Regions from separate parts of the Peribacillus sp. NPDC096622 genome, predicted to be linked through region 2. Evidence: predicted binding sites of a transcription regulator. Region 2 holds the regulator's gene; the other holds the start of a gene.
The links. The regulator LexA, encoded in region 2, represses DNA repair genes until DNA is damaged. The targets are predictions, from matches to a motif close to CGAACATATGTTCG.
Positions count from the first base shown of each region.

Region 1 (4,436 bases), on a different contig from region 2:
CGATTATATGAAAAATATCCGAAAACCCGTGCTTTTCATCCATAGTGAAAATGACAGTTTCATTCCCGCTTCCATGACAGCGGAATTATATGCAGCAAAAGAGGGCCCAAAGCAGCTGTACATCGCTAAAAAAGGGGCCCACGCTCAATCTTATAATGAAAATCCAAAAGAATATGAAGATCAAATCGATCAGTTTCTAAAACTTGTCTGAGAAGAAAAGAGAGGGTATCCAAGATCCCTCTTTTGCTTTTAGTTAGATTTTATTAAAAAAGCTCATCCTCGGATTTAAGATTTGATTCGGACTTTTTAATTGAAAGCTGTTCGCTTCCGGAACAAAGTCTATTTTCATGACTTCATCAAGAAAAATCATTTTTGATTTCTCAACATATAGCGGGATTCCGTTCGTTTCCACTTTTTCAGTACCTTCTTCAGGTTCGTTGACCCACCATAGCGCCGTCACACCACTTACCACGCAGCCACAGCCATCAGTATCATATTTCAACTGTAAATATCCTTCTTGTCCCTGTACCTTACCGGCTACTTTCTCAGCCGCTGTTTCCGTCCATTCAATATACATGATTGCTGCCTCCCGGTGTCTTTGCATTCCTCCATTATAAACGATAAAAACGTTTCTGTTAACGAAACTGCCTGCTTCCTTTTGCAAGATCAGCCCTCACGAAAATCACTTTCCTCATGGACCGTTCTAACCAATGCCGATTCTCTTATGCCACGTCGTTCCTTTCATCACGATGCCGTTTCGAAAATGAAAGGCTGTCCCTTGGGGAACAGCCCTTCCGCTCATCATTCCATTATCCTTACATCCGCTATATCGGAAAGCCTGATATAGTGAGCCTGCTCAAACCGATCAACGATATGAAGCTTTTGGGTGAGCTCATTATAATAATGGATCCTGCCGATTAACAGCTGATACCGGTTTCCTTCATAATGAGCAATCGTGACATCCTTTCTTTCCTCCATCGCTTCCCCCATCACCGCATTCATTTCTTCCAGTTGCTGTTCATCCAGGATGCGCTTCGTTTCATAGCTATCCTCCACCACCCAATCCCGCAGCATCTTCACATGTTCCGGCAACATCATCGATGTCCATTTGATACGGCCGCGATCACGAATCATTCTTTTTCCTCCTTTCAAAGTCAACCTTACGCCTTATGCCCGCCAAGCAGCTTGCTTCGGTAAACGGCTGTACCTGCTTCTGTATACGAAACTGCACGCAATAACGATTTGGCTCCATATTTGTGGCGGATTCGATCAACCGTGTAACTCAATTCCCGCTTCTTCCAGCGCGAAGCATCAAATAAAGTCAGCTGCATTTCGTTATCATCTACAATATTCGAGAGTCTGACCTCTATGCTTCGAACCGTTTTTTGCTTATAGTTCTCATGAAAAAGCTCCAGGCAAACTTTATATAACTCCAGCGTAATGTTGCTCGGCTCGTTAATCGAACGCGAACGATGGAAACCTCCGCCAAACTCATCCTTGCTGTAACCAATGCCTAGGCTCACCGTCCTTCCTGCCTTACGATGGGTGCGTGCCCTTCTTCCAACTTCTTCGCAAATTTCCAGCATGACCTGCTTTATCTCATGTTCCTCCTTATAATCCCGCAGCAGGATTTGACTTTTACCGAAGCTGACCTGCCCTTCGATGATCGCTGCCCCCATATCGGATAAATCTATTCCCCAGGCATGGTGGTAAAGCTGATTGCCCATAATTCCAAACTTCGCTTCAAGTAATTCAAGATCATAATTGGCAAGCTGCCCAACCGTAAATATGCCCATTCCATGAAGGGTTTTTTCTACGCGCCTGCCGATCCCCCACATTTCACGCAGCGGGGAAATCGGCCAAAGTTTGCTTGGTACATCCTCATACTTCCATTCCGCAATCCCTTTATGTTTGGCTTCCAAATCAAGGCAAAGTTTTGCCATAAGCATGTTCGGTCCAATTCCAATGGCACAGGGGAGCTGTAATTCCCGTTCAATTTCATCTTTTATCTTTTCAGCTATCATGCGGGCATCTCCCCATAAAGAAGCGGCACCATCGACTTTCACAAAACTTTCGTCCACACTATATACGTGAATCGCTTCTTTGGGCACATAACGGTTGAACAAGCGGGTGATTTCCGTCGAGACCCTTAAATAAGTCGCCATTTTAGGTTCAACGACGACAATCCTCGGATCATTCGGAATCTCGAACATCCGCGAACCTGTCTTGATGCCAAATTCCTTCTTCATCTTTGGAGAAGCCGCAAGCACAATGCTCCCTGTCCTCTTCAAATCACCAACCACCGCCAGATAACAATCAAGCGGGTCCAGCCCAAGCATGACCGCTGAACAGCTTGCATAAAAACTTTTCATATCGATACACATAATTGATTGTTTCGGCATCGTCCCATAATCCATCATCTCTTCACCCTAACAAGAATATACGTTCGCTTTATTATATTCATAACTCTAACCGAATATACGTTCTTATTCAATGGAAGTTTTCATACAAATTTCTACTTTTTATTGTAATTTCCTTGAAAAATATAATAGATACTAAAAATGGGTGAAATTCCAAATTTAAACTCAGTATCCAAATAGTTTTTTTGAAAAAGATCAATTGGTAGCTTGATTAATATCCAATAGGTCCATATACTCAGTTTTTTTAACTTCCCCCACCCTTTTCAACAGACTTTCGTCTGTTTAAAATCCAGTCTTAATGCTCATTTTTTGTAATGAAAATGTAACGAAAATTATGTCTAATTGTCATAATGGTATTGTAGGATAATATTGTTAAGAAATAATAGAAAGATAGATAGAGAGGAAATGAAAATTATGAAGAAATGGATCGCTTCAGCTGCTGTTGCATCTGCCATGATGCTAACCCCACTGCAAGCCTTTGCCAACATTGGAGACCAAACCCTCAGACCCGGAATGACACATAGTGATGTCAAACAACTACAACAACTATTAAAAACCAAAGGTTATTTCACATATTCAGGTTCACTGACTACATATTACGGCACCTATTCTGTATCCGCAGTAAAAAAATTCCAAAAAGCCAAAGGGTTGACTGCCGACGGAATTGCCGGCCGCAACACATTTAATGCGCTTGGTGTTTATAATGTCAATAATACTAGCTTGATCAGCTATGCAAAAACCTTAATAGGCAAACCCTACAAATGGGGCGGAACAACACCAACTGGATTTGACTGCTCAGGCTTCGTCTATTACGTATTCCAGAAATCACAAGGGATTACCTTACCGCGTACAACATCCTTGCTCTATTCCAATACGGGTTTAAAAGTATCTTCACCAGCTAAGGGTGATCTTGTATTCTTTGATACTTCTTCTGGAAGAACAGGAGTATCCCATGTTGGGATCTATATCGGAAATGGTCAATTCATCAGTGCTACGTCTTCTAAAGGAATAACCATCACGGATATGGATAATTCTTATTGGAAACCAAAATATTTAGGTGCAAAAACTTTATAAAATCCAGTGATATCCCATAAAACAACCGGACAGAATTCGAAGTGAATCAGTCCGGTTGTTTTATTTTATATATAATATTTCATCCGTTAAATCCTCAACTGTCACAATGAATGAAGAATCCAAGTTGGAACGATTCATCATTTCGATATTATAAACATGCTCTGAGGGTAAATGGACGACTTCGAGAACCATGAATCGCTGGCTTTCCGCTTTGCTGACATGATCGAGAGCAGCAGTGACCGCCCTTTGTTCGGCTAAGCTGATTTCATCCGTCAAAACAAGAATCATTTTTGCTTCCGCTTTCCCAGGAAATGATTTCTTCACCCCGCCCCGGTGCCATGGTTTCACTTTCATCCCGATTTCCAGGTCGGAATAATCGAGGTCATTACCATGTTGATCTTGAATATATGTATCATTGGTCACCTTATAGTACGTCCCTTTAATCAAAACCCTTTTATCGTCAAGATCCGTAATGAAACCTTGTTCCCCTTTATCAATGGGTTCATCCATGTTCCAATCGGGGGATTGACAGCTACCCAGAATAAAGGCGACGAATATATATATATAAAGGTTTACAATCATCTTCATGAAAATCCCTCCTAATAGAAATAGACGGATTCCCCATGAAATAGTTACCAATTCAAATGAAAACTTCGGTTATTTCAAAAAAGGGGAATGTCATCGACATTCCCCTTTACCTAATATTAGACCATCTTTGACCTGTCCGGTATCGAAAGTATAGCCTACTTTTTAAAAAATGCTTTTTTTCCTAATGTTTCGGTGATCTTCGGAAACATGTTATACCATTTCCCAGCTAAATTCATCCAGCCAGGGAGATTGATTTCCCTCTTATTGGTCAGCATCGCCGCTACGATTTTAGCAGCGACATCTCCAGGCTTAAGCATGAATTTTTCAACGTTCTTTAAGTATGCACCTGATTCA
Region 1 covers NZ_JBIWES010000001.1:1,810-6,245, forward strand. The annotation lists gene ACIQYG_RS00015 (alpha/beta hydrolase) at 1-211, shown strand, start outside; gene ACIQYG_RS00020 (iron-sulfur cluster biosynthesis family protein) at 254-577, opposite strand; gene ACIQYG_RS00025 (YolD-like family protein) at 802-1,134, opposite strand; gene ACIQYG_RS00030 (Y-family DNA polymerase) at 1,161-2,420, opposite strand; gene ACIQYG_RS00035 (C40 family peptidase) at 2,835-3,494, shown strand; gene ACIQYG_RS00040 (hypothetical protein) at 3,555-4,082, opposite strand; gene ACIQYG_RS00045 (SDR family NAD(P)-dependent oxidoreductase) at 4,238-4,436, opposite strand, start outside.
Region 1: ACIQYG_RS00030 (Y-family DNA polymerase) is a predicted target of LexA. The motif match lies at 2,474-2,487, and genes of this name have one in related genera.

Region 2 (4,436 bases):
GTTCTCATCTAGCTGATTTGGCTTATAGCTGGTATGCGGGCTGGCTTGGTTCCTTATTAGGTCAAAAAGATGAGGGAACTTATTCTTTACAGGTTGGTAAAATGGCCGAATTTCGTTCTGTCACGGATAACCATGTTAACTCTCGTAAAAACTTATATTTCACTGTAGCTGGTATGAACAGAGGCCCAGTACTATCAGCCTTATCAATGGGTGGGCAATATTTATCTTCATATGGGGAAAATGATGGACTAGTCAATGTATGGAGTACAAAAATACCCTATGCAACACATTTATTTACGGATCCCAACTTTGATCACGACAATATTCGAGTTGGCTCAGCTGTATTTTCAAGAATTGAACCCTATTTAAGAAGCACTTCAACCGCTGGGATTCCTGAATATAATGTCAATTATAAAGAACGGGTTGAAGATGATGTCATTACAACCGCACTTGCTCAAACCGTTCTAGGTGATGTCCTGAAACAAAATGTCTGGGTCGAACAAAGCTTCCATGTAAATGAAGCGGCCCCAGGTAATATAAGCATATATACAGCCTCAAATGATGTGGAGGTTGAGTTGATTTCTCCATCCAATAAAAAGTATTCACCGTCCTTAAAGGTCCATTCAGCCAAAAAGGAAACCTCCTTTTTTAATGGTGCAACCATCCAGTCATTCTATAGAAATAACCTTGAAATTGGTGACTGGAAAGTACGAATGAAGACTAAATCACCAAAAGACGCCTACTTGTTCACAGCACAATTTAATGAAAAGAATCCCATTACATTTAGTATGGCCGGTAAAGTTAAGCAAAAAGATGCAAAGTTTTTAATAAAGAATCCAATGAATGGTAAAAAAAGACCAATCAGCACAACATTTTTGGTTCATCTGATAGATGAAACCGGTAATGAAATTAGTGAAAAAAACTCAATTAAGGTAATGGATACTGAAAATTTTACTGGTACCTTTCCAGAAGTACCTAAGTCAGGTGTTTATAATGTAACAATAGATGTCAAGGAAAAAAATGTGGATGGTACTGAAAGGACCCGGACGCTGATTCGTTCGGTCTATATTGAGAAATAGCGAAATGCCTTCTCTTAATTGAGAAGGCATTTTTTGGGGATGAAAAATGAGGGAGGTGCGATATGTTAGGGTTAACTAGGGTGATGGTAATTACGCAAATGGAAACAGCTTATAGAAGTATTTATATAACGGTTGTTAGATGGATATATTTAAAAATTGGTTCCCTGGAAATTATGCATAGCAATCAGAGATCTAACGAGCAAAGAAACAGCCATTTAGAAAATTGCTCATTATGCCCAGAAAAAATTAACAGGGCATATTGTGAAAAAGGGGTTTTTGTTTTCAACTCTTGCAAATTTCTCAACAAGTGCAGATTCAACAGTGGAATGGCTGAGGCGATCTTAACTTTATTAAAGTGAACCAATGATTAAGAGTGAAGAAATTTAATGGGAGGGGGATTTTAACCCACTCTTTTTTTATTTCGATGAGCTTTTTCAAAAGTACATATTACCAGAAAGGCGCTTGTATAACTTTCATCCGTTATAAAGGATGTTTAAATTTCCACGAAAACTTGATTCTATTAAAAAATTTTCAATATCTACTCTTCCATATGCATATTGAGAGAATAAGGTACATAAATTTAAACAAACAAAAAAAGCGCGGAAAGCGCTTTTAGTGTATTTGTCTATATAAGCCTATTACTTTTCCAAGAATCGAAACATCTCGTAAAATAATTGGTTCCATATTTGAGTTCTCAGGCTGAAGTCTTATGTAATCCGGTTCCTTAAAGAATCGTTTTACAGTGGCTTCATCATCTTCCGTCATCGCCACGACGATATCTCCATTATTGGCACTGCTTTGTTGTTTCACAATGACATAATCTCCATCATGAATTCCTGCTTCGATCATACTTTCACCCATGATTTCCAGCATGAATACATGGTCATCATGTGGAACCATGCTTTCGGGAAGCGGAAAGTATTCTTCAATGTTCTCAATGGCCGTTATCGGCATGCCCGCTGTTACTTTTCCAAGTAACGGCACGTTCACGACATTGGCTTTGGGAATATTGTTCGCTTCCTCCAAATTCATTATTTCAATGGCTCTTGGCTTAGTTGGGTCACGTCTAATAAGGCCTTTACTTTCCAGGCGGGATAAATGCCCGTGAACTGTTGAACTTGATGCAAGTCCCACTGCTTCGCCAATCTCCCGTACGGAAGGTGGATAACCTTTTTGGCGGACCTCTTCTTTAATGAAATCAAGAATATCTTGCTGCCGTTTTGATAGTTTTGTCATTTGTGCACCTCTTCCCCAATGTTCTTTGCTACATTATAGCATGGCGCCCAACTCTATACAAACATAAGTTCGAATTTTGTTGTTGACTGAAACAAACGTTCGTATTATAATTTGACCATAACATACGAACGAACATTCGCTTTGGAGGGATAATTATGAAAAAATTATACAAAAATTATATTTATACGATTCTATTAGCGGGATCAGTATTCATCTTTTCAATTTTATTCTCTTGTACACTGAACAATGATCAAAAAAAAGATTTCCTTTCTATAGAAGTAAGTGAAGGTGATACCCTATGGGGAATTGCCGAAGAATATGAAGAATCGAATTTGACAAAAAAAGAATTCATTGGTTGGATAGAAGAGCATAATGGAGTCAGGGCGGATTCGATAAAACCTGGTCAAGTCATTGTCATACCGGTTAAAGGGGAAGAACTTGTCCAGAATTTGGCCAGTGATCAGTAAGTAGTGAAGGTAGGGTATTATGAAGGCGGTAATCTATTGTAGGGTCAGCACCGAAAAAGAGTCACAGGAAACATCATTGGCAAGGCAGGAAGATGAATTGGTCAAATTGGCTGAAAAGATGGATGTGGAAGTTATCTCCATTATAAAAGAACAGGCAAGTGGTTATGAGTTGAATCGGGATGGCATTTTTGACATGCTCGAACTATTTAAAACCAAAGAAGCTGAAGTTCTATTAATCCAGGACGAAACAAGACTGGGAAGAGGGAATGCCAAAATAGCCCTATTCCATGTCATCCTTAAAGAAAATGTGAAAATTTATACGCTCTCACACGATGGGGAGCTGGAGTTATCGGATTCGGATGCCATGGTCATCCAGATAGTCGGCATTGTAGAAGAATATCAAAGGAAACTACATAATCTTAAAATAAAGCGCGGAATGATAAGAGCCGTTGAAAAAGGGTACCGTCCTCAAAAAAATCTTCAGAATCAAAGGAATTCCACTGGAAGGGACCGTATGGAGATTCCTATTGAAGAGATTATTAAACTTCGTGCCAATGGGTTGACATTCTCAGAAATCGCAGCCACATTAAGGGGCTTTGGATACAATGTATCTAAGGCTACTGTGAACAGGCGTTATCTCGAACATCAAATGAATACAAAGGAAAGTAAATCATAGAACTTGTAATTTCGCTTTTTTTTTAATACCATGACAATATCCGCAGAATATGAAGGAGCGAGATTATGTTATCAAAAGAAAAAATAGCCCGTATAAATGAACTTTCTAAAAAGGCAAAGGCCGAAGGTTTGACGGAAGTTGAGGCGAAAGAGCAAACCCAATTGAGAAGTGAATATTTGGAAACATTCAGAAAGTCCATGTCCGATACTTTGGAGCATGTGAAAGTCGTGGATCCAGAGGGTAATGACGTCACTCCTCAAAAGATAAAAAATATAAAAGAAAAAAGAAATTTACATTAATGCTTGGATTCTTCTGATGGAACATTCATTAGAGGATTCTTTGGCATTTTGGAGTAAAAAGAGAGTGCATTCATGTATGTATTCTCCTATTTAGTTTAATCTAAATAGGAGACTTCTTATTCCTAGAAAATTGTAATATTGGGGTATTAAATAGTGATTTTAGTTGTGATATTATGCTTGTCACTATAATATAAAGAGGTACATTACAGGAAGGGATGTTTTACGATATGTTAGATAAATTAGATGCACTTTCTATCAATACGATTCGTACATTGTCGATTGATGCAATTGAAAAGGCTAATTCAGGCCATCCAGGTATGCCGATGGGTGCAGCGCCGATGGCGTATAAACTATGGACCGAATATATGAACCATAACCCGAAAAATCCTGATTGGTTTAATAGAGATCGCTTTGTTCTTTCAGCTGGTCATGGGTCTATGCTGTTATACAGCCTTCTTCATTTATCGGGATATGGCTTATCTATCGATGATTTGAAAAGCTTCCGCCAATGGGGCAGTAAAACTCCAGGACATCCTGAATACGGACATACGGCTGGTGTAGATGCAACTACTGGGCCGCTTGGACAAGGTATCGCAATGGCAGTCGGAATGGCAATGGCAGAACGTCATTTGGCAGAAAGCTATAACCGAGATTCTTATAATGTTGTCGATCATTATAC
Region 2 covers NZ_JBIWES010000011.1:10,089-14,524, forward strand. The annotation lists gene ACIQYG_RS18530 (esterase/lipase family protein) at 1-1,079, shown strand, start outside; gene lexA (transcriptional repressor LexA) at 1,692-2,315, opposite strand; gene yneA (cell division suppressor protein YneA) at 2,471-2,782, shown strand; gene ACIQYG_RS18545 (YneB family resolvase-like protein) at 2,802-3,458, shown strand; gene ACIQYG_RS18550 (DUF896 domain-containing protein) at 3,524-3,757, shown strand; gene tkt (transketolase) at 3,985-4,436, shown strand, end outside.